3 linked regions of the Pararoseomonas sp. SCSIO 73927 genome follow. The protein of the gene in region 1 interacts with the protein of each later gene in a pairwise test. Links are inferred from orthologs where the notes say so. Each region holds a gene or a part of one and is shown on either strand. Other genes may lie near its edges. The genes, in order: VQH23_RS10850, dnaE and dnaQ.

Region 1 (9,512 bases):
GCCGCGTCCGGGCCGGTCATCAGCCCGGTGACGCCGTCCTGCACGAACTCCGCGACGCCGCCGGAGTCGGAGACGGTCACCGTGCAGCGCGCGGCATGGGCCGCCTCGATGGTCGGGTAGCCGTAGCTGTCCTCGTCGAAGGGCAGGTAGGCGGAGGCGAGGGCGTTCTCCAGCCGGTCGGCCTTCTCCTGCTCGGAGATCCAGCGCTCCTCGACCGTCACGCGGTCCGCGACCCCCAGCTCCAGCGCGCGCCGCCGCAGCCCCTCGACGTAGGCCGGGTGCATGGAAAGGCCACAGAGCCGGAGCCGCACGGCCGTGCGCGTGTGCGCCATCGCCTCCACCATCAGGTGCTGGCGCTTGTGGTGCTCCATCCGGCAGACGCTGACGATCTCGTCGCCGTAGGCCCCGGCGACGAACATCTCCGGCCGCAGGATGGGCGGGTAGAGGATGTCGCTGGCCACGCCGTTGAAGCGCCGCAGGCGGTCCCCCACCACGCGGGAGTTGGTGAAGACGTGCCGCGCCTCCGACAGGAACTCGTTGTCCGCCGCCATCACCGCGTCGCGCAGGGCCCGGCCGGCGGCATGGTCGGGCACCGCGCCGTAGGGCGTGCCCCAGAGGTCGTAGAAGCCGCGCAGGTGGTGGATGAACCACACCACCTTGCGGCGGTGCCGCACCGCGTGGGCGGGCGGGCGGATCGTGATGACCTGCTCGAAGTAGTCGTCGAGCTTCATCATGCGGAAGGCCGCGGTCTGCGACAGGATCTGGTCCTGGTACTCGACGAAGGGCAGGTAGACCGTCTCCACCTGGTGCCCCCGCGCCGTGAGCTTCTCGTTCAGCCAGTCCACGATGAAACGCCCGCCGCCGTACACCAGCGGCACGGCGGAGGAGACGATGCCGATCCTCACGCGCGCCGATCCCCGCTCAGGCCAGCCGCAGCGCGGGGTAGGTCTCGGCCGGCTGACGCAGCATGAGCAGGTTGGCCGTCGGCACCGCCGCCAGGGCGGAAACCGGCCGCGCCGGCCGCACCGTGCCCGTGGCCTCGTCCACCTCGTAGGGCGTGAAGCCGGCGCCCGTGAACAGCGCCATCCACTCCGCGGGCGCGACGCCCGCGCGGCGCAGGTGCTCCGGCCCGAACTCCACCAGCGCCGCCATGCCCGGATTCTCCGAGAGGATGCGGCCCATGCCCCGCCACACCTCCGGCTCGAACCCCTCCACGTCGATCTTGGCGAGGTGCACGCGCGTGCCGGGCGGCACCAGCGCGTCCATCGGCCGCACATCCACCGTCTCGCTCCCTTCCGAGCCCGGCAGGGCGAGCAGGGAGGAGTGGCCGGAGGTGACGCCGAGGTTCAGCTCCGCCGTGCCCGGCGCCGCGCCGGCCGCGCAGCGGTGCAGCGTCACGATCCTGTCCAGCCCGTTCGTCACCAGGCTCCGCCGCAGCAGCTCCGCCAGCCGGGCCGTGGGCTCCACCGCGATCACCCGGCCCGCCGGGCCGACGCGCCGCGCCGCAGGCAGCACCGTCAGCCCGACATTCGCCCCCACGTCCAGCACGGTGTCGCTTTCCCGCAGCACGGCCTGGATCACCGCCACCGTGCCCGGCTCCAGCCGCCCGCCGCTCTCGTACATCGCGGCGACGAGCGGCGCGTCCTCGGCGGGGATGAGGAGGAAGCCCTCGGGCAGGCGCATCAGCAGGGCGTCGCCGACGGGAAGCGCCACCCGCGAGAGCAACGGCTCCGTCCGGTCCCGCACAAGGCCGTAGAGCATGTCGGTCCGGCTCTGCAGCTGGCCGGAGAGCGCCTCCGCCCCTCCGTTGGCCCCTCCCGCGAGCCGCTCCTCTGTGCTGGCCACAGCCCCCGCGAGCCGCTCCTCGGTGCTGGCCACGGCCCCCGCGAGCCGCTCCTCCGTGCTGGCCACGGCCCCCACGAGCCGCTCCTCGGTGGCGGTGACAGCCCCCGCGAGCCGCTCCCCGGTGGCGGTCACGGCCCCGGTGACCGCGTCCTGCCGCTGCCCCTGCTCGAGGCGGAGCGCGTCGATGCCGAGCTGCAGCGCCCGCATCCGAAGCCCCAGCCGGTCGATCGCCTGCTCGACCCCGGCCGTCTCGGCCCGCAGGTGGTGCTCCACCCGCTCGAGGCGCCCCGCGAGGTCGTCCAGCCGCGGGGGTAGCGGGTCGATGCGGTCCGCGATCGCCTGCATCTGCCGCGCCAGCGCGTGCGTGGCCGCCGCCACGGTGGCGGCAACCCCGCTGTTGATCCGGGCGTCGAGGTTCGTGTCCTCCACCGCCTGCCGCAGCCGCAGCTGGATGCGGTGCAGGAAGGGTAGGGCGAAGGGACGCAGTCCCCGCAGCGCGACCCGGCCGGCGCGCCGGTGGATGGGACGAGGAGGCTGGCTCTCAGACACGCGCGGCACCGGACCTGTCATGGGTGATCGGCGGCCTGGGCCGCGGCGCCTTCATAACGGACCCACGGGGGGCGGCAAGTCGGGGAGGGGACGACCCGTACCGAAACCGACGCTGTGCTCCCGCTACGCCGGGCGGCGGGCCCGGAGGGCGGCGGCCAGGGTGCCGTCGTCCAGCACGTCCAGCGCTCCGCCCATCGGCACGCCCTGGGCCAGCCGGGTGACGGGCACGAGGAGCGGCCGCAGCCGGTCCGCCAGGTAATGGCCGGTGGAGGCCCCCTCCACCGTCGCCGGCAGCGCCAGGATCACCTCCTCCACCTCCCCCTTCGCCACCCGCTCCACCAGCGGCTGGATGGCCAGGTCCTCCGGCGACACGCCGCCGAGCGCCGAGAGCGTGCCCCCCAGCACGTGGTACAGCCCGCGATGCGCCCCCGCCCGCTCCAGCGCCCAGAGGTCCGAAACCCCCTCCACCACGCAGACCAGCCCGCGCTCCCGCCGGGGGTCGCGGCAGACGCCGCAGGGATCACGCGAGTCGAGGTTGCCGCAAACCCGGCAGGGCTTCACCGCCTCCGCCGCCGCATCCAGCGCGCGGGAGAGCGGACGCATCAGCCGCTCCGGGTCCTGCAGCATCCGCAGCGCGGCGCGCCGGGCGGAACGCCGCCCGAGGCCGGGAATCCGCGCCAGCAGGGCGACCAACTGCTCCACCGGGTCGTTGGGCGGAACCGGATCCGGGCGCATCGCGGAAGGGTCGAACGGCATCCGTTGCATATGGTGACGATCCCCCTCCGGCGCATCGGACGGCGCTTGCGGACCGGGGAGAGGAAGAAGGAATTCTTCCTTTCCCCGGACCCCTCACCATCATCTTTTTCTAGGCTTTGGATTTACTCTGCTGACGGTGCGCCTCGGGTCGATGACCCGAGGCGACTGCAAGGGCAGGAAGAGGCCCGTCACGCCGAGACCTCGTGTCAGGCCGGCGTGGCGGCAGCCAGAAGGGGATCCAAGGGCCTCAGGCCCTTGGTGGGGGTCCAGGGAGCGAAGCCCCCTGGGGCCGGTCGCGCTCAGAACGGCAGCTTGAACCCGCCCAGCCCGCCGCCCATGCCGGGGATGTTGAGGCCGGAGGTGGCCTTCGACATCTCCTCCGCCATCATCGCCTCCACCTTCTGCTTGGCGTCGGCGTGGGCGGCGACGATCAGGTCCTCCAGCACCTCGCGCTCCTCCGCCACCATGAGGGAGGGGTCGATCGCCAGGCCCTTCAGGTCGCCCTTGCCGGAGAGGGTGACGCGCACCATGCCGGCGCCGGCCTGGCCCTCCATGGTGGCGGCCTCCAGCGTCGCCTGCATCTCCTGCATCTTCGACTGCATCTGCTGAGCCTGCTTCAGCATGTTGCCCAGGTTCTTCATGCGGCGGTCCTCAATTGGGGGGGGGGGAGGGCGATGGCCCAGGCGGATGGACCAAGCCTCAGGGCCTGTCCATCCCCGCGGGCTCGGCGTCCAGCGGCGCGAAGGCGAAATCGTCGTCGTCCACCGGGGCGAAGTTCACGTCGTCCGCCAGCACCACCTCCGGCTCCTCCGCCGGGGCGGCCTCGGGCGGGGGCAGGCCGTAGTCGTCGAGGTTGGCGTCGCGCACGTCGCGGATCTGGGCGCCGGGGAAGGTCTCCATCACGGCCAGCACCAGCGGGTGGCTGCGCGCCACCTCCAGCCGCGCCTCGTCCGCCGCCCGGCGCTGCGAGGCAAGCGTCGGCTCCCCCTCGGCGTTGGAGAGGGAGACGGTCCAGCGCGCCCCCGTCATCTCCTGCAGCAGGGCGGAGAGCTGGCCGGGCAGGTCGCGCGGCGCGTCCGGCAGCATCCGCAGCTCGATCCGCCCTTCCGCGAAGCGGACGAGGTGGACGGTATGGACGAGGTGCGCGTGCAGCTTCGGCCGACGGCCTGAAGCGAGCGCCGCCACCTCGCGGAAGGTGGTGGGGCGGGCGAGGGGGGCAGCCTCGGGCTCCGGCTGGGCCGCCACGGCCACGGCCGCGCCGCCACCACCCGCGATGGCCCGGAAGCCGCCGGTTGGGCCACCAGCGGCCATCGGCGTGCCGACGGCCTCCGCCCCGCCGCCGGGGCTGCCCGCGGGCGCACCGCCGCCCCCGCCGCCGCGCGGGGGCGGGCTGGCGCCGGAGAGGCGGCGGACAATGTCGCCGGGGGTGGGCATCTCCGCCAGGTGTGCCAAGCGGATCAGCACCATCTCCGCCGCCGCGCGCCGGTCCGGGCTCTCCGCCACCTCGTTGATGCCGCGCAGCAACACCTGCCAGGCGCGGCCGAGCACGGGGATGGTCAGCGTCTCCGCCAGGGCCGCGCCGCGCGTGCGCTCCGCCTCCGGCACGGAGGGGTCGTTCCTCAGCGCCGGCACGGCCCGGAAGCGCGTCAGGGTGTGGGTCAGCTCCGCCATGTCGGCCAGCACCACGCCGGGATCGGCGCCGCGCTCATGCGCGCGGTCCATGGCGGCGAGCACGGCGGGAAGGTCGCCGCGCAGGGCGGCCTCCATCAGGTCCATCACCAGGGCGCGGTCCGCCAGCCCCAGCATGTCCCGCACCGCCTCGGCCGTGACGCCGGCCCCGTCCTCGGACGGCATGGCGATGGCCTGGTCGAGCAGGGAGAGGCCATCGCGCACGGAACCATCCGCTGCGCGGGCGACCATGGCGATCGCCTCCGGCTCCACGGTCGTCCCCTCCGCCTCCGCGATGCGGGCGAAGTGCGCGCGCAGCGTCTCCTGCGGCACGCGCTTCAGGTCGAAGCGCTGGCAGCGGGAGAGGATGGTGGCCGGAACCTTCCGGATCTCGGTGGTGGCAAACAGGAACTTCACCTGCGGCGGCGGTTCCTCCAGCGTCTTCAGCAGCGCGTTGAAGGCCGCGCCGGAGAGCATGTGGACCTCGTCCAGGATGTAAACCTTGAAGCGCCCCTGGCTCGGCCGGAAGCGCACCGCCTCCCGGATCTCCCGCACATTGTCCACGCTGTTGTTGGAGGCGGCGTCGAGCTCCACCACGTCCGGGTGGCGGTCCGCCAGGATGGCGCGGCACTCCGGGCACACGCCGCAGGGATCGGCCGTGGGGCCGCCCTTCCCGTCGGGCCCGATGCAGTTCATGGCGCGGGCGATGATGCGGGCCGTGGTGGTCTTCCCCACCCCGCGGACGCCCGTGAGCATGAAGGCGTGCGCCACCCGGTTCTGCGCGAAGGCGTTCCGCAGGGTGCGGACCAGCGTGTCCTGCCCGATCAGGTCCGCGAAGCTCTTCGGCCGGTACTTGCGGGCCAGCACCCGATAGGGCTGGGCCGGCTCATCCGGTGTGGGCGCGGGTGTGGGCGCGGCGGTGGGCGCAGGGGGCGCGGCCGGTGCGGGATCGCCGAACAGGCCGGGCCCTTCCATCGGGGGCTCCGGCAGGTCGTCCGGCGCTTCGGTCGAGAGGTCGGTGTCGCTGGTCATCCGGGCCGCATCATACGCGGCCTGGGCCGCCAGGCATCATACCAAGAGGTGGAAGACCGGACCGCGACCCGAGCGATGACCCGCCTCGGCTGCTTCCTTCCGGACCTGACCGGGTCGACAGGGCGCCCGTCCGCGACCGGCCTTCCGCCGCGGTATATGAGGGGAAGGCGCCCCGGGAGCAACCGGGATCGGGGCCGGTTCGCGGGTTGGGAACGACGATTTCCCGCGCGTCCCCGCCGCCCACCCTTTCTCACGATGGCATGTCGCCCTATCTCTGGCCACCACAACAGCTCATCGTGAGACGCCGGGATGTCCCAGATCCACATCATCCACGAGAACCCCGAGTGGCTCCCGCCGCTGGCCGCGGCCCTGGACAAGCGCGGCCTGCCCTGGGCGGACTGGAACCTCTCCTCCGGCAGCTTCGACCTCTCCCGGCCCCCGCCGGAGGGCGTGTTCTACAACCGCATGTCCGCCTCCTCCCACACGCGCGGCCACCGCTACTCCGCGGAGCTGACGGCGGCTGTGCTGGCCTGGCTGGAGCGCTACGGGCGCCGCGTGGTGAACGGCCCCCGCGCCCTGGACCTGGAGATCAGCAAGGCCCGGCAGTACGCGGCGCTGGAGGCGGCCGGGATCGCCGTGCCCGGCACCGTGGTGGTGCGGGGTGAGGCGGAGGACGTGGTGAGGGCGGCCCGCGCCCGGTACGGCAGCGGCCCGCTGATCCTGAAGCCCAACCGTGGTGGCAAGGGCCTGGGCGTGCGCCTCTTCGCCGATCCGGACGCGCTGGCCGCCTTCCTGGCCGACGCGCCGGAGGACGAGCTGCCCGCCGACGGCCTCTGGCTGCTGCAGGACTATCTCCGCGCCGCGCGGCCCTTCATCACCCGCGCCGAGTTCGTCGGCGGCCGATTCCTCTATGCGGTGGAGGTGGACACCTCCTCGGGCTTCGAGCTCTGCCCCGCCGATGTGTGCGAGGTGCCCAGCCCCTCCGCCGCGGTGGGCGACGCTTTCTGTCCGGTTGGTGAGGCGCCGGCCGCCGCGCCGGTGGCGGCCGCGCCGCGCTTCCGCGTCCTGCCGGACGGCATCGAGGCCGGGCAGCGCGCGGCGCTGGAGGGCTTCCTGGCCGCCAACGGCATCGAGGTGGCGGGGATCGAGTTCATCCGCACGGTGGAGGGCGAGGTGTTCACCTACGACGTGAACACCAATACCAACTACAACCCGGCCGCCGAGGAGGCCGCCGACCTCGCGGGCACGGACCGCTCCGGCCCTGGCGCGATCGCCGCCTTCCTCGGCGCCGAACTGGCCCGCACCCGGCGCGCGGCGGCCTGACGCGCGGCGGGGAGGGGAGGCCTCCTCCTCTCCCCGGTCCCGCCGGATGGACCGTACCCCCCGGCCATGGCAGGTTCGGCCGGTCCATGCTCACCATCCCCGCCAGCCGCCCCAACGCCTATACCGGCTCCCCGCTCGACCGGGTCTCGGACCGGCGGGACGACGCCGATTTCGTCGCGGCCGCCCTGGCCTCGAAGGAGAGCCTCATCGCCCCCGTCTGGCGATCGAAGAGCCTCCTGCGCGGGGTGGAGGAGGGCGCCCCGGAGGCGGTGCTGCTGACGCGGGAGGCCGCCGAGGCCGTCCTCATGGCCGGCGGCCATGATCAGTCCACCTGGGCGCTCCTCGGCCTGAACGGGGGCACCCCCGTCTTCGCTGTGGACTGCAGCGCGGCGGAGGACCCGCTCCCCCTCCTGCCCGAGGGCATGGGCGCCTTCCACGACCTGCGCGCTGTCGCCGGCCTGCTGCCCCCGGGCGAGGCATCCATGCTCGCCCACGCGCGCGGCCTGATGCACTGGCGCACCCGCCACCGCTTCTGCGGCGTCTGCGGCCACACCTGCGAGCCTCGCAGCGCCGGCAACGCCATGGCCTGCACGAACTGCAACGCCCAGCACTTCCCGCGCACCGACCCCGCCGTGATCATGCTCGTGGTGAACGGCGACGAGTGCCTGCTCGGCCACTCCACGCGCTTCCCCAACAGCGCCATGTACTCCACCCTCGCCGGCTTCGTGGAACCGGGGGAGAGCCTGGAGGAGGCGGTGCGCCGCGAGGTGAAGGAAGAGACGGGCGTGACCGTCGGCGCCTGCCAATACCACTCCTCCCAGCCCTGGCCCTTCCCCGCCTCGATCATGCTCGGCTTCCACGCGGAGGCGCTGAGCCGCGAGGTCACGATCGACCCCGCCGAGCTGCGCGACGCCCGCTGGTTCACGCGGGAGGAGATCCGAAACCCCGAAGCCGCCGGCTTCCTCCTGCCGCGGGTGGATTCCATTGCCCGGCGCCTGATCGAGGACTGGCTGGAGCACGCCCCATGACCCGCGCCCTTCCATTCGCCGCGTTGCTGCTGGCCCCCCTGGCCCTGGCGGCCTGCCGCGCCAACGATCCCCTGCCGCCCCCCGCCAATGCCGCCGAGGCCGCCTGCCGCCGGGAGGCGCAGGACTCCGCCGGCGTGGACCGCGGCTTCGAGCGCCTGCAAATCCAGAACCCGACCCAGAACCAGCGCGTGACGGGCGAGATCGCCCTGGCCGAGCGTCAGGCCTACCTGCGCTGCCTCCGCACCAAGGGGCTGGCGGCGCCGGGCGGCGTGGAGCCCGTCCGCCCGCCCGGGTGAGGGCGGACGGCCGCCGCGCCCTCGGCGCCGCGCTCCTCACCCTGCCCGCCGCCGCGCGCGCCCAGCCCCTGCCGCCCGGCCCCGAGATCGAGGCGGCCTGGGCCGCGCTCGGCCCCGCCGCCCGGGGCTGGTCCCTCCTCGCCTCCCCGGCCTTTCCCGTCGCCTGGCCGCCGCAGGGCTCCCTGCGCCGCTACGCCTTCGCCTATCGCCACCGTCCCAGCCTGGCCGACGGCGTGGAGGTCGCCGCCCCCTGGGCCGCCGCCGAGACCGGCCCGGGCACCCTGGGCCGGATCATCTCCCTCTCCAGCGAACTGACTCCTCTCGGCATCCAGGGCGTCCGCCCGCTGAGTGGCGAGGAGACGCGCCTGATCGGGCGGGAGGCGGAGGTGGCCAGAATCCTCCTTGCCCCACCCGACGAGGCCGGGGCCGCCCTGGTCCGCGCCTTCCACTGCAACTGGGCCAGCCGCAATGGCCTGGGCGCCCGCGCCATCGCACCCCATCATCCCGCCTTCATCGCCTGGCTGGGCTGCGGCTGAGGCCGTCCTTGGGGGCCGGAGCCAGGGGGCTTTGCCCCCTGGACCCCCACCAGGAGGCTGAGCCTCCTGGACCTGCATCGGGCTGCCGCAGGACGGGCGGGACGCGTCAGCCGCCTCGGCTTCATGAGCCGCGGCGCACCGTCAGCGGAGGGAGACCAGCTCGAAGAAGAGGAAGGGTTCGAAGCACTGCTTCGAACGGGGCCGGGAGGAGGAATTCCTTCTTCCTCTCCCCGGGACAGACGGCCGGTGCGGGACGGCGCACACGATTTCCGGGCACGATCTGGCACGGCCCGTGCCAGGATCGCCGGGCTTCCTCCCCGGAGACGCCGCCTTGCCCGATCCGCTCCGCCTTGCCCTGACCGGCGACAGCATCCTCCAGCGCCGCCTCCTCTCGCGCACCGATCCGGTCCTCCGCCCGCTCTTCGACATGATCCGGGGCGCGGACGTGGCCTTCACGAACTTCGAGACGCTCGCGAATG
Region 2 (10,485 bases), 1.7 Mb from region 1 along the record:
CGGCACCCCCGTGAACCCGGAAATGGGCTCCTACGGCATCGGCGTGTCCCGCCTGCTCGGCGCCATCATCGAGGCGAGCCACGACGAGGAGGGCATCATCTGGCCGGACGCGGTGGCGCCCTTCGCCTGCGCGATCCTCAACCTCAAGCCCGGCGACGCGGCGGCGGACGCGCTGTGCGAGCAGGTCTACGCCGCGCTTCCGGGCGAGGCGGTGTACGACGACCGGCCCGAGCGCGCCGGCGCGAAGTTCGCCGATGCCGACCTGATCGGCTATCCCTGGCAGGCCATCATCGGCCCGCGCGGCGCCGCGAAGGGCATTGTGGAGCTGAAGCGCCGCGCCACCGGCGAGCGGCTGGAGCTGCCGCTGGACGAGGCGCTGGCGAAGATCAAGGCCACCCTCTCCTGATGTTCTCGCCCTTCGAGCGCGCCGTCGCCTTCCGCTACCTGCGCGCCCGCAAGGGCGAGCGCTTCGTCTCCGTCATCGCGATCTTCTCCCTGGTGGGGATCGCGCTGGGCGTGGCGACCCTCATCATCGTCACCTCCGTGATGAACGGCTTCCGGCACGAGCTGTTGGGCCGCATCCTCGGGCTGAACGGGCATCTCGGCGTCTACTCCCAGACGAACGAGGGGTTGCGCGACTTCGACGACATTGCCGTCCGCGTGCGGGGTCTGCCGGGCATCGTCTCCGCCACGCCGATCGTGGAGGGGCAGGTGCTCTTCACCAGCGAGGGCGGCGGCGCCACCGGCGGCCTCGCGCGCGGCATCCGTCCGGAGGACCTGCGCGCCCGGCCGCTGATCGCGGACAACATCCGCGCCGGCAGCCTGCAGCGCTTCGGGGAGCAGGACACGATCGTGGTCGGCAACCGCCTCGCGCGACGCCTGGGGCTGCGGATCGGGGACCGGATCACCCTCGTCTCGCCCCAGGGCCGCGCCACCGTCGTCGGCACCGTACCGCGTCTCAAGGCCTATGAAGTGGTGGCGATGTTCGAGGCGGGCATGCAGGAGTACGATTCCAGCTACGTCTTCCTGCCGCTGGACGCCGCCCAGGTCTACTTCCAGCACCGCGACACGGCGACGCAGGTCGAAGTGTTCGTCCAGAACCCGGACCGGGTGGGCGACGCGACGCGGGCCATCTACGCGGCGCTCTCCGGGCGCCCCGTGCGCGTGCTGGATTGGCAGGCCAGCAACTCCTCCTTCTTCGCGGCGGTGCAGGTGGAGCGGAACGTGATGTTCCTCATCCTCACCCTGATTATCATCGTGGCCGCTTTCAACATCATCTCGTCCCTCATCATGCTGGTGAAGGACAAAGGGCGGGACATCGCGGTGTTGCGCACGGTGGGCGCCACCAGCGGCGCCATCCTGCGCATCTTCCTTCTCGCTGGCGCCTCCATCGGCGTGGCGGGCACGCTGATCGGCTTCGCCATCGGCCTCACCTTCTGCCTGAACATCGAGAGCATCCGGCAGGTACTTCAGTCGCTCACCGGCACGGAGCTGTTCAACGCGGAGGTCTACTTCCTCACCCGGCTGCCCGCGGTGGTGGAGCCGATGGAGGTGGCCCAGGTGGTCGGGATGGGCCTCGGTCTCTCGCTGCTCGCCACGATCTACCCGGCCTGGCGCGCGGCGCGGCTGGACCCGGTGGAGGGCCTGCGCAATGGCTAACTCCCTGCTCTCCTCTCCCGTGCTGGCCCTTCAGGGCGTGGAGCGCCGCTACCGCACGGAGGCCGGGGAGCTGCCCGTGCTGCGCGGCGCGGCGCTGGAGCTGCGCGCGGGCGAGATCGTCGCCCTCGTCGCCCCGTCCGGCACCGGCAAGTCCACGTTGCTACACGTCGCCGGACTGTTGGAGAAGCCGGATGCCGGCGCCGTGCTGGTCGAGGGGCGGGACTCCGGCGGCCTCGGCGACGACGCCCGCACCGCCCTGCGGCGGGAGACGATCGGCTTCGTCTACCAGTTCCACCACCTCCTGCCGGAGTTCACGGCCGAGGAGAATGTGGTGCTGCCCCAGCTCGCGGCCGGGAAGCCTCGGCGCGAGGCGGAGGCGCGGGCGCGGGAGCTGCTCGGCTCCTTCGGCCTGGAAGATCGGCGGGACCACCGCCCCAGCCGCCTCTCCGGCGGGGAGCAGCAGCGGGTAGCCATCGCGCGGGCCCTCGCCAATGCGCCGAAGGTCCTGTTGGCCGATGAGCCCACGGGCAACCTGGATGCCGGCACGGCGGACCGCGTCTTCGCGGAGCTGCTGGCGGCGGCGCGGGGCAGGGGGCTCGCCGCCCTCATCGCCACCCACAACCCGGATCTGGCGGCGCGGATGGACCGCACCGTGACGCTGCGGGAGGGGATGGTGGTCCCGGGCTAGTTCTCCGGCTCGGTCGTGAAGCGCAGCGGGTAGCCCTCCCGCCCGGCCATGTCGGTGGCGCGGGCGGCCTTCTCCTCCGCGATCTCCCGCGTGAAGACGGCCACCACGCAGGACCCCCTCTGGTGGGCCGTCAGCATCACCCGCGACGCCCCGCCCTCATCCATGCGGAACTCCGCTTTCAGCACGCGCACCACGAAGTTGCGGGGCGTGTAGTCGTCGTTCAGCAGAATCACCTTGTGCAGGGGCGGCCGCGCGGGCTTCACCACCTCCTCCACGCGCGGGGGGCTCACGGTTTCCGGCATGTCCGCAACCTCCTTCGCGGTCCCGGAATCTGCTGCGGCGGGGCGGGAGAGCGCCTATATCTCCCCCATGTCCGGCAGCTTCGTCCATCTCCACGTCCACTCCGCCTACTCCCTGGCGGAGGGCGCCATCAAGGCCGACAAATTGCCTGGCCTGGCGAGGAAGGCGGGGATGCCCGCCCTGGCGCTGACGGACACGGCCGTGATGTTCGGCGCCCTGGAGTTCAGCCAGTACGCCGTGAAGGAGGGGGTGCAGCCCATCGTCGGCTGCCAGCTCTGGCTGGCCCGGCAGAAGGAGCCGGAGCGGCCGGAGGCCGCGCGCCTGCCGCCCGACCCGGTGGTGGCGCTGGCGATGGACAGGCCGGGGCTGGAGAACCTTCAGCGCCTCTCCTCCCTCGGCTGGCTGGGGGAGGACCCCTCGGGCAAGCCCGCCATCTCCCTGGACCAGTTGCAGGCCAACGCGTCCGGCATCTTCCTGCTGACGGGCGGCACTCTGGGCCCGCTCGGCCGGCTCCTGGCCGAGGGCCGCCGCGCCCAGGCCGAAGCGCTGCTGGCGGCGCTGCGCGAGGCCTATGGCGACAACCTGGCGGTCGAGCTGACCCGCCACGGCACTGAGCGGGACCGGGCGGTGGAGCCGGGGCTGCTGGCCATCGCCGATGCCGCCGCCCTGCCGATCGTCGCGGCCAATGACGTGTACTTTAAGGACGCCGCCGGGCACGAGGCGCACGACGCCCTGCTCTGCATCGCCGAGAGCCGCACGCTGGCCGAGCCGGATCGCCGCCGCCTGACGCCCGAGCACTGGTTCAAGCCGCCCGCCGCCATGCGGGAACTGTTCAAGGACCTGCCGGAGGCCTGCGACAACACCCTGGCCATCGCCCGCAAATGCGCCGTGATGGCGGAGACGAAGAAGCCGGAGCTCCCCATCAGCCGCAAGGTGCAGGAAGGGCTGACCGAGGCCGACATCGTGCAGGACATGGCCCGCAAGGGGCTGGACAAGCGCCTGGACGCCCAGGGGACGCCCGAGGAGGCCCGGCCCGCCTACCGCGAGCGGCTGGATTTCGAGCTCGGCATCATCGAGAGGATGGGCTTCTCCGGCTACTTCCTGATCGTGGCGGACTTCATCCAGTGGGCGAAGGCGCACGACATCCCCGTGGGCCCCGGCCGCGGATCGGGCGCCGGGTCGGTGGCCGCCTGGGCGCTGACCATCACCGACCTCGACCCCATGCGCTTCGGCCTGCTGTTCGAGCGCTTCCTGAACCCCGAGCGCGTCTCGATGCCGGATTTCGACATCGACTTCTGCCAGGACCGGCGCGAGGAGGTGATCGAGTACGTCCGGCAGGAGTACGGGCCGGAGCAGGTGGGCCAGATCATCACCTTCGGCCGCCTGCAGGCGAAGGCGGTGGTGCGCGACGTCGGCCGCGTGATGGGCATGCCCTTCGGCCAGGTGAACAAGATCGCGGAGCTCATCCCCTTCAACGCCGCCAAGCCGCCCACCCTGCAGGAGGCGCTGGACGGCGAGCCGCGTCTGCGGGAGATGCGCGAGACGGACGAGAACGTGGACCGCCTGATGGAGACGGCGCTGCAGCTGGAAGGGCTGTACCGCAACGCCTCCACCCACGCCGCCGGCGTGGTGATCGGGCGCAGGCCGCTGATCGAGATCGTGCCGCTCTACCGCGACCCGCGCTCCGAGATGCTGGTGACCCAGTACTCCATGAAGTACGTGGAGAGCGCGTCGCTGGTGAAGTTCGACTTCCTCGGCCTCAAGACCCTTACGGTGATCCAGCGCGCGCTGGACATTCTGAAGGGGCAGGGGGTGGAGATCGACATCACCACCATCCCGCTGGACGACGCCCGATCCTACGAGATGCTCGCGAAGGGCGACGCGGCCGGCGTGTTCCAGTTCGAGAGCCAGGGCATGCGGGACGTCCTCCGCATGATGCGGCCGGACCGGTTCGAGGACCTGATCGCGGCGGTGTCGCTGTATCGCCCGGGCCCGATGGCGAACATCCCCGCCTACTGCGCCCGCAAGCACGGCCAGGCCTGGGAGCCGGTGCACCCGGCCATGCGGAGCCTGGTGGAGGAGACCTACGGCATCCTGGTCTACCAGGAGCAGGTGATGCAGATCAGCCAGGAGCTGGCGGGCTACTCGCTCGGCGGCGCCGACCTGCTGCGCCGTGCCATGGGCAAGAAGATCCGCTCCGAGATGGAGGCGCAGCGCAAGATCTTCACCGAGGGCGCCGTGAAGAACGGCATTCCCCAGGACAAGGCGGGCGAGATCTTCGACCTGATGGAGCGCTTCGCGGAGTACGGCTTCAACAAGTCGCACGCCGCCGCCTACGCGCTGGTGTCCTACCAGACCGCCTGGCTGAAGGCGAACCACCCGACCGAGTTCCTGGCCGCCATCATGTCGCTCGACATGACGAACACGGACAAGCTTGCCTCCCACCTGCAGGAGGCCTCGCGCCTCGCCATCAAGGTGCTGCCGCCGGACGTGAACCGCAGTGATGCCGAGTTCGCGGTGGAGGTGCAGGAGGACGGCAAGAAGTCCATCCGCTTCGCCCTCGCTGCCGTGAAGCGCGTCGGGCAGGGCGCCATGCAGGACCTCGTGCGCGCGCGGAAGGAGGGCGGGCCGTTCAAGTCCCTCACGGACTTCGCGGATCGCGTGGACCCGAAGCTGCTGAACAAGATGCAGGTGGAGAACCTGGCCCGCGCCGGCGCCTTCGAATGCCTGGACCCGAACCGGGCGAAGGTGACGGAGGGGGCGGAAGCCATCATCCGCCGGGCCCAGGCCGCGGCCGAGGACCGGTCCAGCGCCCAGATCGGCCTCTTCGGCGCGCCCGGCGCCTCCGCCGACATGCCGCCGCTGCGCCTGCGCGACATGCCGGACTGGCCGCAGCTGGAACGGCTGGAGCGCGAGGCGGAGGCGATCGGTTTCCACCTCTCCGGCCACCCGCTGGACGCCTACAAGGACGCCCTGGCGAAGCTGAAGGTCTGCCCCATCGCCCGCATGACGGAGCGCGCCCAGGCCGGCGCCGCGCGGCTGAAGCTCGCCGGCACGGTGATCGGCACGAAGGAGCGCACGACGAAGACCGGCAGCCGCATGGCCTGGATCCGGATCTCCGACTTCTCCGGCAGCACGGAGGTGACCTGCTTCTCCGAGGTTCTCGGCAAGTGCCGGGACATGCTGACAGAGGGCAACGCCGTGCTCTTCAGCGCCGAGGTGAAGGTGGACGGGGAGGCGGTTCGGCTCACGGCGATGGACTGCGAGCCGCTGGAGGCGGCCGCGCAGTCCATCCCCGCCTCCCTCCGGATCGAGTTCGCCTCGATGGAGGTGCTGGACACCCTGCACGGCATCCTGGAGCGGGAAGGGCGGGGCAGGGGGGAGGTGGTGCTCATCCCCCGCACCGGTCCGGGGCAGGAAGTGGAGCTGGCCCTCCCCGGGCGCTGGAACGTCTCCCCCCGGCTCGCCCAGGCGCTGAAGGTGCTGCCCGGCATCGAGGCGGTGGAGATCGCGGCCTGAGGAGGGCTACTTAAGCGGAAAGCCCATCGCCCGCAGCGTCTCCGCCATGGTGTGGCGGCCGCTGAGGGACTCCGGGCCGGCCACGCGCTTCAGCATCCGCCCCGTCCAGTCTGCCCGGCCCATGCCGTTCGCCTCGGAGAACCCGGCCAGCACCCGGTCGTAGGCCGCCACGGCCGCCTCCTCGCCCGCGGTGCCGTAGGTCTCGCGGTGCAGGACCAGGGATTGCGGCAGGCGGGGCTTCACTTCCGCCCGCGCCTCCGTGTCGGGCCAACCGACCGCCAGGCCGAAGGCGGCGAAGGCCCTGGGCGGCAGGGCCAGCTCCGCCGCCACCTCCGGCGGCCGGTTCCGCAGCGCCCCGACATAGACCCCGCCGAGCCCGATCGACTGCGCCGCGAGCAGCGCGTTCTGGGAGGCGAGCGCGGCGTCCACCAGCGCGACCATGAAGCTCTCCAGGTAGTCCAGCCCGGCCAGCTGTTGCTGGTGCGCCTGCCCCATCCGGTCCAGCCGCGAGAGATCGGCGATCCAGCACAGGAAGAGCGGCGCCTGCCGGATGAAGCCCTGGTTCCCCGCCAGCGTTGCCAGCCGGTCCTTCCAGGCGGGATCCTCCACCGCCACCACGCTCCAAGTCTGCATGTTGGAGGAGGAGGGGGCGGAGGAGGCGGCGGCCACGATCGTCTCCAGCGCCCCCGGCTCCAACGGCCGGTCGAGGAAGTTCCGGTAGGAGCGGTGGGCAAGCATCGCCTCGATCATCGGGCTGCTCGGCCCCGGCGGCAGGCCGGGGATGCCGTAACGGAGATCCGGGGCGGAGAGAGGGGCCTCGGCGGAGTCGGTCATGGGGGCTTGGTCCTGTCGGCGCGTGTCGCGGCGCAGACTGCCACCGGCCCCCCTTGCGGCCCACCCATTGGAACCGGCCCCGCCCGCGCCCAACCTCTCCTTTGTTCTGGGTGCCCCGGAGGGGTGCCCGCCACGAGGAGGATCGCATGAGCAGGGACTTCCTGGACGACCGTCGCCGCGCGCTGGAGGAGGCGTTCTTCGCCCAGCAGAGCGACGAGCTGATCCGCCGCCTCCGCGCGGCCGATCCCGGGAGGCCGGAGCGCGACCAGCTGGCCGAGGTCTCCGGCCTGCGGGACCCGGCGCTGCTGGACCGGCTCGTCTCGCTCGGCATCGGCAGCGGCACCGTCGCGGCCCTGTCCATCGTGCCGCTGGTGGTCGTCGCCTGGGCGGACGGGATGATGGGGGACCGGGAGCGCCGGGCGGTCCTGGACGCCGCCCATGCCGTGGGGCTGGATGCCGGCAGCGACGGGCAGGCCCTTCTCTCCCGCTGGCTCTCGTCGCCGCCTCCCGCGGAACTGGTTTCTGCCTGGACCGACACCGTCCACGCCCTGGGCACGGAGGCGCGGGGCGCGCTGCGGCACCGCGTGATGGAGCGCGCGGTGCAACTCGCCGAGGCCAAGGGCGGCCTGCTCGGCCTGCTGGGCGGGATTTCCGCGCCCGAGAAGGCCGCGCTGGCCCGGCTGGAGGCCGCCCTGGCCTCCTGAACCACTTGCCCGGCCGCGCGCCGCGTGCGATATGCGGCCCCGCCGGGCGAGGGACCTCCCACGCCCGGCAAATCCGCACGCGGCGCGCCCTTCCGAGATAAGCGGCAGGGTCCGGTCCCCCGGGTTTTCCGAAGGAAAATCCCGAGGGCACAGCACCGCGGAGGCCCAACCGGATCATATCGGAAGGAAGGACACGCCCGATGGCGATGCCTGAGGTTACCCTGCGCGGCCTGCTCGAGGCCGGCGTCCACTTCGGCCACCACACCCGCCGGTGGAACCCGAAGATGGCCCCCTACATCTTCGGCGTGCGCAACCAGGTGCACATCCTGGACCTGCAGCAGACCGTGCCGCTGATGGACCGCGCGCTCCGCACCGTGCGCGACGTGGTGGCCGGCGGCGGCCGCGTGCTCTTCGTCGGCACGAAGAAGGCGGCGGCGGACTACGTGGCCGAGGCGGCGACCCGCTGCGGCCAGTACTACGTGAACCACCGCTGGCTGGGCGGCATGCTCACCAACTGGAAGACCATCACCGGCTCCATCAAGCGCCTGAAGCAGATGGACGAGCAGCTGGCCGGCAACACCACGGGTCTCACCAAGAAGGAGATCCTGATGCTGACCCGCGAGCGCGAGAAGCTGGACCGGGCGCTGGGCGGCATCCGCGAGATGGGCGGCCTGCCGGACGTGATCTTCGTGATCGACACGATTAAGGAGAAGCTGGCGATCGAGGAGGCCAACAAGCTCGGCATCCCCGTCATTGCCGTCTGCGACTCCAACGCGGATCCCTCCGGCGTGGCCTTCCCGATCCCGGGCAATGACGACGCCATCCGCGCCATCAACCTGTACTGCGACATGATGGCCGCGGCCGTGTTCGACGGCATCTCCGCCGAGCTCTCCGCCTCCGGCATGGATGTCGGCGCCCAGGCCGACCTCCCCTCCGAGGTGCTTCCGGACGAGGACGGCCTGCCGGGCGCCGGCGCCATCCCCGAGGCCCTCGGCGGTGCCGAGCTGGCCGATGCCCCGGCTCTCGAGGGCGCCGTGCAGTCCAGCCCCACCTCGGGCATGGGCGCGGGCGAGATGGAGACGATGGTCCAGGCCAACCGCGACGACGGCAACAACGCCGGCTGATCGCCCGCGGGCCGGGGCGGGGCTTCCCGCCCGGGCTCGCAATGACATGAACGCGCCGGGGTGGCCTTGCTGCCCCGGCGTGTCGCATACAGCGGCGGCACGAATCGCCCGGGGCCAGCCCTGGGTCACGCCGCCCCAAGGACGGGAAGACGAGAGATGGCCGAGATCACGGCAGCCATGGTCCGCGACCTGCGCGAGAAGACCGGCGCGGGCATGATGGATGTCAAGAAGGCCCTGGTGGAGAGCAACGGCGACGCGGAGGCCGCGATCGACTGGCTGCGCAAGAAGGGCCTGTCCGCCGCCGCCAAGAAGTCCGGCCGCGTGGCCGCCGAGGGGCTGATCGGCGTCGTCGCCGCCGGCACGAAGGCCGCCATGGTCGAGGTGAACGCCGAGACCGACTTCGTGGCCCGCAACGAGCAGTTCCAGGGCCTGGTCGAGACGGTGGCCAAGGTCGCCCTCGAGGTCGGCGAGGACGTGGAGGCCATCAAGGCCGCCCCGTACCCCGGCGCCGGCCACACGGTGGCCGACGAGGTCACCCGCCTGATCGCGACCATCGGCGAGAACATGTCGATCCGGCGCGCCAAGGTGCTGTCGGTCTCCTCCGGCGCCGTCGCCACCTATGTCCACTCCGCCGTGAAGCCGGGCCTGGGCAAGATCGGCGTGCTCGCCGCCCTCGAGGCCCCGGACGGCGGCGATGCGGTGCTGATGCTCGGCCGCCAGATCGGCATGCACGTCGCCGCCGCCCGTCCGGAGGCACTCGACATCTCCGTGGTGGACAGCTCCGCCCTGGACCGCGAGCGCGCGGTGCTGACCGAGCAGGCCCAGGCCTCCGGCAAGCCCCCCGCGGTCATCGAGAAGATGGTCGAGGGCCGGATCCGCAAGTACTACGAGGAGGTGGTGCTGCTGGAGCAGGTCTGGGTGCATGACGGCGAGAGCCGCGTGAAGGCCGTGGTCCAGAAGGCCGGCGCGGAGCTGAAGGGCTTCGCGCGCTTCCAGCTCGGCGAGGGTATCGAGAAGGAGGCCTCGGACTTCGCCGCCGAGGTGGCCGCCGCCGCGGGCACGGCGGGCTGACCGGCCGGCCGGGCCCCGTGCCCGGCCGGTTGCCCCGGCCCGCCGGGGCTTCCTTCGCCGGGCGCTCTCTCGCCCGGCGATCGCCTGCCGGTCCGGTGCTTGCCGCGGCCGGCGGCGCCTTCTAATTTCGCCAGCCGCCCGGGACCGCAGAGAAGAATGACCTCCCCTCGCTATAAGCGCGTCCTGCTGAAGGTTTCCGGGGAGGCCCTGATGGGCTCCGGCCAGTACGGGCTGGACAGCACGACCGTGAACGCGATCGCCGAGGACATCGCGGCCGTCACCCGGCTGGGGATCGAGGTCGGGCTCGTGATCGGCGGGGGCAACATCTTCCGCGGCGTCTCGGGCGCCGCTGCCGGGATGGATCGCGCCCAGGCCGACGGCATGGGCATGCTCGCCACCGTCATCAACGCCCTGGCGATGCAGAACGCGCTGGAGAAGGCGGGCGTGCCGACCCGCGTGCAGTCCGCCATTCCCATGGCCAGCCTCTGCGAGCCCTTCATCCGTCGTCGCGCCGTGCGGCACATGGAGAAGGGGCGGGCGGTGATCTTCGCCGCCGGCACGGGCAACCCCTTCTTCACCACCGACA
Region 3 (9,407 bases), 100 kb from region 1 along the record:
AAAGGGCCGCCGGACGAACCGGCGGCCCCCTTCAGCCGCCCCAAGGGGCGAAGCGGCGGCTCAGTTCTGCTGGCCGGCGCCGCCCGTCGCGCCGGTGCGCTCCAGGAAGCTCTGCCCGGCGCCGGCGAGCGGGGTGCGGCTGTTGGGCGCCGAGACCCAGGCGCCGGAGGCGGTGGCGCCCTCGGGCACGCGGTCCTGGTCGGCGAAGGCGGGGGCGGAGGCCAGCGCGCCGCCGATCAGGGCGGCGGCGAGGGCGAGGTTGCGAAGGTTGAACATGAAATCATGCCTTGAGTGTTAGGCGGCGGCACTATGTCGTCGTCTGTTGCGAGCGATATGCGCTCGCCCCCCGTCGCCTTCCACTCGAGCGAGCGGATACCAGCCATCCACCCAGCGGATGGATCCTCACGCTTCCTTGTAGCGGTACCCGATTCCGTAGAGCGTCTCGATCTGCCCGAAGCTGTCGTCCACGGCCCGGAACTTCTTGCGCACGCGCTTCACGTGGCTGTCGATGGTGCGGTCATCCACGTAGATGTTCTCGCCATAGGCGGCGTCGATGAGCTGGTCGCGGTTCTTCACCATGCCCGGGCGCACGGCCAGCGCCTTCACGAGCAGGAACTCCGTCACTGTCAGCTGCACCGGCTTCGCCTTCCAGGTGCAGGTGTGCTTCGTCTCATCGAGCACGAGGTCGCCGCGGGCGATCACGCCGCCCTGGGGGGTGCCGCTGCCCTCCGCCCGGCTCGCCTCGTTCCGGCGCAGCAGGGTGCGGATGCGCTCCAGCAGCAGGCGCTGGGAAAAGGGCTTGGTGATGTAGTCGTCCGCCCCCAGCCTCAGGCCCATCAGCTCGTCCAGCTCGTCGTCTTTGCTGGTGAGGAAGATCACGGGCATCCCGCTGCGCTGGCGCAGGCGCTGCAGAAGCTCCATCCCGTCCATGCGGGGCATCTTGATGTCCAGCACCGCGAGGTCCACGGGGCGGGCCATCAGCCCCTGCAGCGCGCTCTCGCCATCCGTGTAGGTGCGGACGGTGAAGCCCTCCTGCTCCAGCGTCATGGAGACGGAGGTGAGGATGTTGCGGTCGTCATCGACGAGGGCGATGGTATGGGGCATCGGGCGTCCCTGAAGGCCTGGTCGCGGCGGCGCGACAGGATGGCGGCCAAATATGGCGGCCAGATGGAGCGGAGGATGCCATGGCAGAGGACAAACCGGGAGAGGCAGGCGGCCCCGCCGTTAATCGGGAGGCCGATCCGGCCCCCGACTTGGCCCCCGACTTGGCCTCCGACCCGGCTCTCCAGGCCCGCCGCCTGATGCGCGGCGCCGCCTCCGCCACCCTCGCCACGGTGGGGGAGGGCGGGCAGCCCTTCGCCTCCCTCGTCACCCCCGCCGTCGCGCCGGACGGGGCGGTGCTGCTCTTCCTCTCCGCCCTCTCGGAGCACACGCGCCAGCTCCGCCGCGACGGCCGCTGCGCGGTTCTCTTCCAGGGCGCGGCGGATGGCCCCAACCCCCAGACCACCCCGCGGGTGAGCGTGACGGGGGTGGCCGAGCCCGTGGACGACCCGGAGCTGAAGGCGGTCTGGCTGGCCCGCCACCCCTATGCCGAGCCCTACGCCGATTTCGCGGATTTCTCCCTCTGGCGGGTCGAGTCGGGTGGCGCGCTGCTGGTGCTCGGCTTCGGCCGGGCGCACCGGCTGCGCGCCGCGGCCCTGCGGCCTGAGGCGGGGGAGGCGTAACGACACGAATCCGGTGCCATGCTGCACTTGCTAAGTAACCGGACGGTTATTTTGCCGGGCCCCTATCATCCAGCCTTAATTTTGACCCCCTGTCGAGGCTACAATCCTCTGAGGGACGCGGATCAGCCCCTCCCCGGTCCGGTCCATCAGAGGCAAAGCGCTTAGCATGAACGAGATTTCCCACGCCCGGGCGCTCTCCGGCACCGGCGTCCAGTCGGGTTTCGAGATCCACGCCAACCTGACCGCCCCCGGCCTCGTGCAGCACGCCATGCGCCGGGGCGAGGGCCGCCTCTCCGCCGATGGCGCCTTCATGGGCGTTACGGGCGTGCACACCGGCCGCTCCGTCGCCGACAAGTTCGTGGCCGACGATCCGGAGGTCACGAAGGAGATCTGGTGGGGCAAGGTCAACCAGAAGCTCGACCCCGCGAAGTTCGAGGCCTTCACCGCCGACGTCCGCGCCTATCTCGGCAAGCAGCCCGAGCTCTTCACCGAGGACCTCTACGCCGGCGCCGACCCCGCCTACCGCATCAAGGTGCGGCTGGTGACGACGAACGCCTGGCACGCCCTCTTCGCCCGCAACATGTTCATCCGCCCCCCGGCGGAGGACCTGGCCGGCTTCGAGCCGGACTACGTGATCCTGCACGCCCCGGAGATGGAGGCGAAGCCCGAGCACGGCGGCCGCCCGAACTCCACCACGCTGATCGCCCTCTCCTTCGCGAAGAAGATCATCGCGATCGCCGGCACCTCCTACGCCGGCGAGATCAAGAAGAGCATCTTCACCGTGATGAACTGGCTGCTGCCCGCGCAGGGCGTGCTGCCGATGCACTGCTCCGCCAACGTGGGCAAGGGCGGCGACACGGCCCTCTTCTTCGGCCTCTCCGGCACCGGCAAGACCACCCTGTCTTCCGACCCCGAGCGCGCGCTGATCGGCGATGACGAGCACGGCTGGACGAAGACGGGCGTCTTCAACTTCGAGGGCGGCTGCTACGCCAAGGTCATCAAGCTCTCCCGCGAGGCCGAGCCGCAGATCTGGGACGCCTCCCACCGCTTCGGTGCCGTGCTGGAGAACGTGATCGGCGACGAGCGCGGGAACCTCGACCTCGAGAACGGCTCGCTGACCGAGAACACCCGCTCCTGCTACCCGATCGAGTTCATCCCGAACACGGTCCCGGGCGGGCAGGCCGGCCTGCCGAAGAACGTGGTGATGCTGACGGCCGACGCCTTCGGCGTGCTGCCGCCGATTGCGAAGCTGACCCCGGCGCAGGCCATGTACCACTTCATGTCCGGCTACACCGCGAAGGTGGCGGGCACGGAGAAGGGCCTGGGCAAGGAGCCGCAGGCCACCTTCTCCACCTGTTTCGGCGCCCCCTTCCTGCCGCGCCACCCCGAGACCTACGGCAAGATGCTGGCGGAGCTGATCGAGCGCGACGGCGCCCAGGTGTGGCTGGTGAACACCGGCTGGACCGGCGGCAGCTACGGCACCGGCCACCGCATGTCGATCAAGCACACCCGCGCCCTGCTGCGCGCCGCGCTGGACGGCAGCCTGGCGAAGGTGGAGTTCGAGACGGAGCCCTTCTTCGGCCTCTCGATCCCGAAGGCGCTGGAGGGCGTGCCCGCCGAGGTGCTGAACCCCCGCGGCAGCTGGGCCGACAAGGCCGGCTACGACGCCACGGCGAAGAAGCTGCAGGGCCTGTTCGAGGGCAACTTCGAGACCTTCGCCGGCACCGTCAGCGAGGACGTGAAGAAGGCCGCCATCAAGGCCGCGGCCTGACGCGAATGGGGGAGGGCTTCTCGGCCCTCCCCCATCTCTTTCCCTGGGTTGCGCGGCCCGGCGGGTCTATATTCCCGGCATGTCCCGCGCCCTCATCCTCGACACCGAGACCACCGGCCTAGACCCCGCCACCGGCGACCGCGTGCTGGAAGTGGCGGCCATCGAGGTGGTCAACCTCATGCCGACGGGCAGGCACTTCCACAAGCTGATCAACCCCGAGCGCGACGTGCCCCCCGAGGCCACGAAGGTGCACGGCTTCACCGCCTCCATGCTGGCGGACAAGCCCCTTTTTGCCGCGATCCTGCCGGAGCTGCTGGAGTTCCTGGGGGACGATCCCGTGATCGCCCACAATGCCCCCTTCGACTTCAAGTTCCTGGACTACGAGTTCGACCGCTGCGAGACGCCGCGCATCCCCCGCAGCCGCATGGTGGACACGCTGGAGATGGCGAAGAAGCGCTTCCCCGGCCTGCCCAACAGCCTCGACGCCCTCTGCCGCCGCTTTGGCATCGACCTCTCGGCCCGCACCACCCACAACGCGCTGCTGGACGTGCAGCTCCTCGGCCAGGTCTATCTGGAGCTGATGGGCGGCAAGCAGCCCGGCCTGGCGCTGGCCACCGCCCTCGGCGGCAACCGCAGCGGCCTCGCGACCACGGCCGGCCCCATCGCCCGCACGCCGCGCCCCATCGCCAACACGCCGGAGGAGATGGAGCGCCACGCGGCCTTCACCAGCAAGCTGAAGGATCCGGTCTGGGCCGGCCTGGACGCGGCGTCCTAGCACCCGTCCCCGCACTGGACATCCCCGCCCGCCCGTCGCATGGCATCCGCTCCGCGAGGGGATACGGCAGATGGTCGAGAGCGTGATGAAGAGCCCCGTCTATCAGGAGGCGCTGCGCCACCTGGCGGCGAACCACGAGCGCTTCGTCGAGGAGACCATCCGGCTCACGGAGATCCCTGCCCCCTTCTTCGGCGAAGCCGAGCGCGGTGCCGCCTACCTGGAGATGCTGCGGGAGGCCGGGCTGGAGGAGTGCGAGACCGACGAGGAGGGCAACGTGATGGGCCTTCGCCGCGGGCTCGGCAACGGTCAACTCATCGTCGTCGCCGCTCACCTCGACACGGTCTTCCCCCCTGGCACCGACCTGAAGGTGCGGCGCGAGGGCACGCGCCTCTACGCCCCCGGCATCGGCGACGACACGCGCAGCCTCGCGATGAACCTTGCCTTCCTCCGCGCCATGGACGCCGCCAGCATCCAGACGCGCCACGACATCCTCTTCGTCGGCAATGTGGGCGAGGAAGGGCTGGGGGACCTGCGCGGCATCCGCCACCTCTTCCAGAAAGGGCGCTACGCCGGCCGCATCGCCGCCTTCATCTCGGTGGAAGGCCCGATGGGCATGGGAACCATCGTCTCCGGCGCCACCGGCTCGCTCCGCTACCGCGTCACCTTCCGCGGGCCGGGCGGGCACAGCTTCATGGATTTCGGCCTCGTCAGCCCCTCCTTCGCGCTCGCCGAGGCGATGGCCGGCCTCTCCCGCATGCCGGTCCCGGCCTCGCCCCGCACCACCTTCAGCGCCAGCGTCCTCGGCGGCGGCACCTCTGTGAACTCCATCCCGAACGAGGTGTGGCTGGAGGTGGACCTGCGCTCGGACTCCGCGCAGGAGCTCGCCCGCATCGACGCCGCTTTCAAGGCGATCGTGGGGAAGGCCGTGGACGCGGAGAACGCCGCCCGCAGCACCGCCAAGGGCGCCATCACCGCCGAGTGGAAGAAGATCGGCGACCGCCCCGCCGGCGCCATCGACCGCGACAGCGCCCTGGTGGCCAACGCCACCGCCGCCGCGAAGGCGCTGGGCTTCACGCCCAAGGCCGTCGCCAGCTCCACCGATGCCAGCATCCCCATCTCCATGGGCGTTCCCGGGATCGCCCTCAGCGCCGGTGCCGGCGCCGGTGCGCACTCGCTCGACGAGTGGGTGGACGTGGAGCCGGGGCAGACCCTGCACGACATGCAGCTCGCCTTCGCCACCCTGCTGAAGACGGCCGACATGGAGGCCTAGGGCCCGGGCCTCCTCGATGCCGGGGAGGGCGGTGCTGGCGGGGAGGAGGACGCGGGCGCATCGGTCGCGGCGCATCGCCGTGCGCGGCCTGTCCTCGGCCTGGGCAGGTCAGCCATCCCCGCACCTCCGGCCGCCCTGCCATCGGCCGATCACATCGGGCGCTGCCCTGGACTCAGCGGGCCTGGGCCTGGTGGCCGCACGCGGCGGGCGGCGACGAGGTCCAGGAACGCCCTCATCGCGGCGCTGGGGTGCCGCCGGCTCGGGTAGTAGAGGAACCACCCCGGCAGGTCCTGGCTCCAGTCCCGGAGGATTTCGACGAGCGAGCCCTCCGCGAGGGAGGGCCGCACGTAGTCCTCCAGCAGGTGGGCAATTCCCTGTCCCGCGAGGGCGGCGCCCAGTTCCTGGTGCGCGGAGCTCAGCGTCAGGCGGCCGCTGGGGACGATCTCCACCGCCTCCCCGCCCCTCTCGAACTTCCAGCGGGCCAGCGTGCCGCCCGGGAAGCGCCGGCGGATGCACGCGTGCCCGACCAGGTCCTGCGGGCTGCCCGGCTCGCCGTTCCGCCGCAGGTAGGACGGCGCCGCGACGATCGCGTAGCGCAGCGGCGGCCCCAGCGGGACGGCCACCATGTCCTGGTCCAGCTGCTGCCCGAAGCGCACCCCGGCGTCGAAGCCCTGGGCCACGATGTCCACGATGGCCGCGTCGCTCATGATCTCGACCCGGACTTCCGGGTGGATCTCCATGAACTCGAAGGCCAGCGGGCACAGCACGTGATCCACGGCCGGGCCGGGCGCGTTGATCCGCAGCGTGCCCGATGGCCTCTCCCGCAGCCCGTCGAGCTCGTCGATCGCCGTCCTGATCTCCTGCAGCGCCGGCACGAGGCGCTCGAGCAGCCGCGCGCCCGCCTCCGTGGGCGCGACGCTCCGCGTCGTCCGGTTCAGCAGGCGGATTCCCAGCCCGTCCTCCAGGGCGCGGATCGTCTGGCTCAGCGCGGTGGAGGAGACGCCCCGCTCCGCCGCGGCGGCGCGGAAGCCGCCGTGCCGGATGATGGCCGCGAGGACGTCCAGGCTGTCGAGGCGGAGCGGCTTCATTGGGAAGCCAGGGTTATCAGGCCTGGCATCCATTGCCAGCTTATTCGGGCGCCGGTGGGGTGTCATTTCCGGGGGCAGGCGCCGCACGCCGCGGCCGCCGGGATCGAGGACGGCAACCCCGTGACACGCCTGACCATCAACCGTCGCACCATCATGCTGACGGCGGCCGCCGCCTCGGGAGCGGCGCTGACCGGCAGACCCGGCCGGCCCGCCCTGGCGCAGGGCGCCGTGGCCCCGATCGGCAACGCCGCGCACTACCGCTTCCGGGTGGGGGAGGTCGCCGCGACGGTGCTGAGCGACGGCGTGATCGGCGGGCCGCCCCGGGTCTACGCCAGCGACGCGCCGGAGGCCGAGCTGGGTGCGGTGCTGCGGAACGCCTTTCTCCCCGCCGACCACATGACGCTGAACCTCAACACGCTGCTGATCGAGACGGGCGGGCGCCGCATCCTGCTCGAGGCGGGGGCCGGGCAGAGCATGGGGCCGAATGGCGGGCGCCTTTTCGCCAACCTCGCCGCGGTCGGGCTGACGCCGGGCGACATCGACGCCGTCGTCGTCTCCCACGCCCATCCCGACCATGTCGGCAACCTGCGCGCGCCGGATGGCGGCCGCGCCTTCCCGCGGGCCGCGGTCTTCGTGCCCCGCGCAGACTGGGACTTCTTCGTCCGCGGCGAGCCCGACCTGTCCTACATGCCCGTGCCGGCGGAGTTCCGGCGCAACTTCGCCGCCGCCATCAAGCGCGGCCTGGAGCCCGTCTCGCGCGACGTGCGGCTCTACGAGGCCGGGCAGGAGATCGTGCCGGGCCTCACCACCATCGCCGCCTCCGGCCACACGCCGGGCATGGCCGCCCTCCTGGTCCATTCCGGGCGCGACCAGCTGCTGCTGACGGCGGACCTCGCCTACCTCCCCGTCATCAACATCGACCGCAACTGGCGGCCGGGGCCGGACCGCGACAAGGACGCCGCGCTGGAGGCGCGCCGCCGGATCTTCGACCGGGCGGCGGCCGACCGGCTCCTCGTCCTCGGCTTCCACTACCCCTTTCCCGGCCTGGGGCGGATGCTGAGGACGGACACGGGCTACGCCTGGGTCCCCGCCCCCTGGCAGTTCTGACCGCCCGCCGGCTGCCGTGAGGCCCCGGACCTCGCCCGGTCCGGTGGGGCGGGACACGGGCCGGCCGCGCCATCGGGCAGGGATGGGACGGAGGCGTCCGGGAGCGGCGCCGGGGTCACCGGGGTGCCTCCCGGCGCAGCTGCTGCTCGCGCAGGAAGATGAAGAGCCCGGCGCCGATGATGATGGCGGCCCCGGCCAGGGTCAGCGGCCCGATCACCTCGCCGAAGAAGAGGTAGCCGAAGAGCATGCCCCAGAGGATCAGCGTGTACTGGTAGGGCACCACCACGGAGGCCGGCGCGATCCGCAGCGCCTGGTTCACGCAGAGATTGCCGCCCAGCGAGCCGATGCCGAGGAACAGCATGAGCACGAAGTCCGTGATCCCGGGCGGCGTCCAGCCCTGCGTCAGGACGAGCACGGCGCCGAAGAGGAGCGCGGCCAGGAGCTGTGCCGTCATCAGCACCGTCCCCGGCACGCCCGCCAGCTGGCGGGTGGTGATGAGGAAGAGGGCGTAGCTGAAGCTGCCCGCCAGGGCGCAGACCGCGCCGAAGGAGAGGGAGGAGGGCGAGGGGTGCAGCGCGAGCACGACGCCGCCGAACCCCACCGCCACGGCCGTCCAGCGGCGCCAGCCGACCCGCTCCCCCAGCAGGAAGGGAGAGAGGGCGGTCACGTAGATCGGGCCGGCCATGTAGTAGGTCATGACCTCCGCCAGGGGCAGCTCCGTGAGCGCCCAGAAGAAGAGCGAGGATTCCAGGGTGGAGAAGGCCACGCGCAAGAGTTGCAGCCCCGGGCGCGGCGCCCGGAGGAAGGCGGGGGAACCGGCCGCCCGGATCGAGGGCGCCATGGCGCAGAGCCCGGCGACGCTGCGCACCAGCAGCAGCTGCCCCACCGTGTAGGAGCCGACCAGCCATTTGCCGAGCGTGTCGTTGACGGCGAAGAGGAGCACGCCGAGCAGCATCATGACGACGCCGCCGGTGGCGCCCGCGGGCAGGCTGCCCGGGCGCGGAGATGAGAGCACGGCCGTTTTCCACCCCTTGCGGCCCTTTCCGCCCGCGACGGGGGCCGGGCCGCAGCACTAGCGACGCGGGGTGATCCTGAAAAGCCCGGGGTGGCGCGGCCGCCGCGATGCCGGCAGCCCTCCTGCCCTGGGCTCCTCCTCCATGTGGCGGGAGGGATGGCTGGGGAACCGCGCGGGCGCCGGGGAGGGCGGCGCCGGGCGGTGGCGGCCTGGACCCCTGCGGCGGTTGCGCGCCTAATGCGCGGGCGGGGGTAGGACGAGCGCCGCACCTGCGCGAGGTGAAGGGTGGAAACGATGCGGAACCCCGGTGCAACCAACCCCGGTATGGGGAACCCCGGTATCTGGACCGTGGTGGTGGCCGCCGCGGTCGCGGCCTCCATGGCCATGGGAATCCGCCAGACCCTCGGCCTTTTCCTCCTGCCCCTGAGCGCGGAGACGGGCGTCTCCGTCGTCACGCTCGGGCTCGCCGTCGCGCTGCACAACCTGACCTGGGGGATCGCCCAGCCGGTGACCGGCGCGCTCGGCGACCGCTACGGCGCCGGGCGGGTCGCCGCCGTCGGCGGGCTGCTCTACGCGGCCGGCCTCGGCCTTGTCGTGCTGCACCCATCCCCCCTCACGGCCGTGCTGGGGATCGGGGTCCTGACGGGGCTGGGCGTG

What was found.
Region 2: the proteins of VQH23_RS10850 (region 1) and dnaE interact in binary tests that used the Escherichia coli proteins (3 or more experiments, as listed by UniProt). The link is inferred for Pararoseomonas sp. SCSIO 73927 from one-to-one orthologs.
Region 3: the proteins of VQH23_RS10850 (region 1) and dnaQ interact in binary tests that used the Escherichia coli proteins (3 or more experiments, as listed by UniProt). The link is inferred for Pararoseomonas sp. SCSIO 73927 from one-to-one orthologs.

The regions. Positions count from the first base shown.
Region 1 is NZ_CP146232.1:2,292,675-2,302,186, forward strand. What follows is about bases 3,351-6,338. They hold VQH23_RS10850 (DNA polymerase III subunit gamma/tau), read right to left. Parts: upstream 5,851-6,338; coding sequence 3,850-5,850; downstream 3,351-3,849. Other genes in these bases: VQH23_RS10845 (YbaB/EbfC family nucleoid-associated protein), read right to left, coding at 3,450-3,791; VQH23_RS10860 (alpha-L-glutamate ligase), read left to right, coding at 6,160-6,338. Outside these bases: VQH23_RS10830 (glycosyltransferase family 4 protein), read right to left, coding at 1-905; VQH23_RS10835 (FkbM family methyltransferase), read right to left, coding at 922-2,403; recombination mediator RecR, read right to left, coding at 2,518-3,150; more of VQH23_RS10860, read left to right, coding at 6,339-7,173; nudC (NAD(+) diphosphatase), read left to right, coding at 7,260-8,201; VQH23_RS10870 (phosphoribosylamine--glycine ligase), read left to right, coding at 8,198-8,497; VQH23_RS10875 (hypothetical protein), read left to right, coding at 8,494-9,033; VQH23_RS10880 (CapA family protein), read left to right, coding at 9,365-9,512. UniProt on the Escherichia coli protein: Part of the beta sliding clamp loading complex, which hydrolyzes ATP to load the beta clamp onto primed DNA to form the DNA replication pre-initiation complex.
Region 2 is NZ_CP146232.1:3,990,241-4,000,725, forward strand. Bases 2,406-6,366 are described here. They hold dnaE (DNA polymerase III subunit alpha), read left to right. Parts: upstream 2,406-2,716; coding sequence 2,717-6,166; downstream 6,167-6,366. Other genes in these bases: clpS (ATP-dependent Clp protease adapter ClpS), read right to left, coding at 2,406-2,649; VQH23_RS18850 (NADPH-dependent oxidoreductase), read right to left, coding at 6,173-6,366. Also shown: proS (proline--tRNA ligase), read left to right, coding at 1-406; VQH23_RS18830 (lipoprotein-releasing ABC transporter permease subunit), read left to right, coding at 406-1,659; VQH23_RS18835 (ABC transporter ATP-binding protein), read left to right, coding at 1,652-2,347; more of clpS, read right to left, coding at 2,344-2,405; more of VQH23_RS18850, read right to left, coding at 6,367-7,000; VQH23_RS18855 (hypothetical protein), read left to right, coding at 7,147-7,704; rpsB (30S ribosomal protein S2), read left to right, coding at 7,905-8,828; tsf (translation elongation factor Ts), read left to right, coding at 8,985-9,899; pyrH (UMP kinase), read left to right, coding at 10,056-10,485. UniProt on the Escherichia coli protein: DNA polymerase III is a complex, multichain enzyme responsible for most of the replicative synthesis in bacteria. This DNA polymerase also exhibits 3' to 5' exonuclease activity. The alpha chain is the DNA polymerase catalytic subunit.
Region 3 is NZ_CP146232.1:2,188,975-2,198,381, forward strand. What follows is about bases 2,540-5,422. They hold dnaQ (DNA polymerase III subunit epsilon), read left to right. Parts: upstream 2,540-3,574; coding sequence 3,575-4,270; downstream 4,271-5,422. Other genes in these bases: pckA (phosphoenolpyruvate carboxykinase (ATP)), read left to right, coding at 2,540-3,495; VQH23_RS10370 (M20/M25/M40 family metallo-hydrolase), read left to right, coding at 4,341-5,422. Outside these bases: VQH23_RS10345 (hypothetical protein), read right to left, coding at 61-276; VQH23_RS10350 (response regulator transcription factor), read right to left, coding at 403-1,104; VQH23_RS10355 (pyridoxamine 5'-phosphate oxidase family protein), read left to right, coding at 1,185-1,724; more of pckA, read left to right, coding at 1,891-2,539; more of VQH23_RS10370, read left to right, coding at 5,423-5,540; VQH23_RS10375 (LysR family transcriptional regulator), read right to left, coding at 5,690-6,628; VQH23_RS10380 (MBL fold metallo-hydrolase), read left to right, coding at 6,749-7,735; VQH23_RS10385 (DMT family transporter), read right to left, coding at 7,851-8,750; VQH23_RS10390 (MFS transporter), read left to right, coding at 9,045-9,407. UniProt on the Escherichia coli protein: DNA polymerase III is a complex, multichain enzyme responsible for most of the replicative synthesis in bacteria. The epsilon subunit contain the editing function and is a proofreading 3'-5' exonuclease.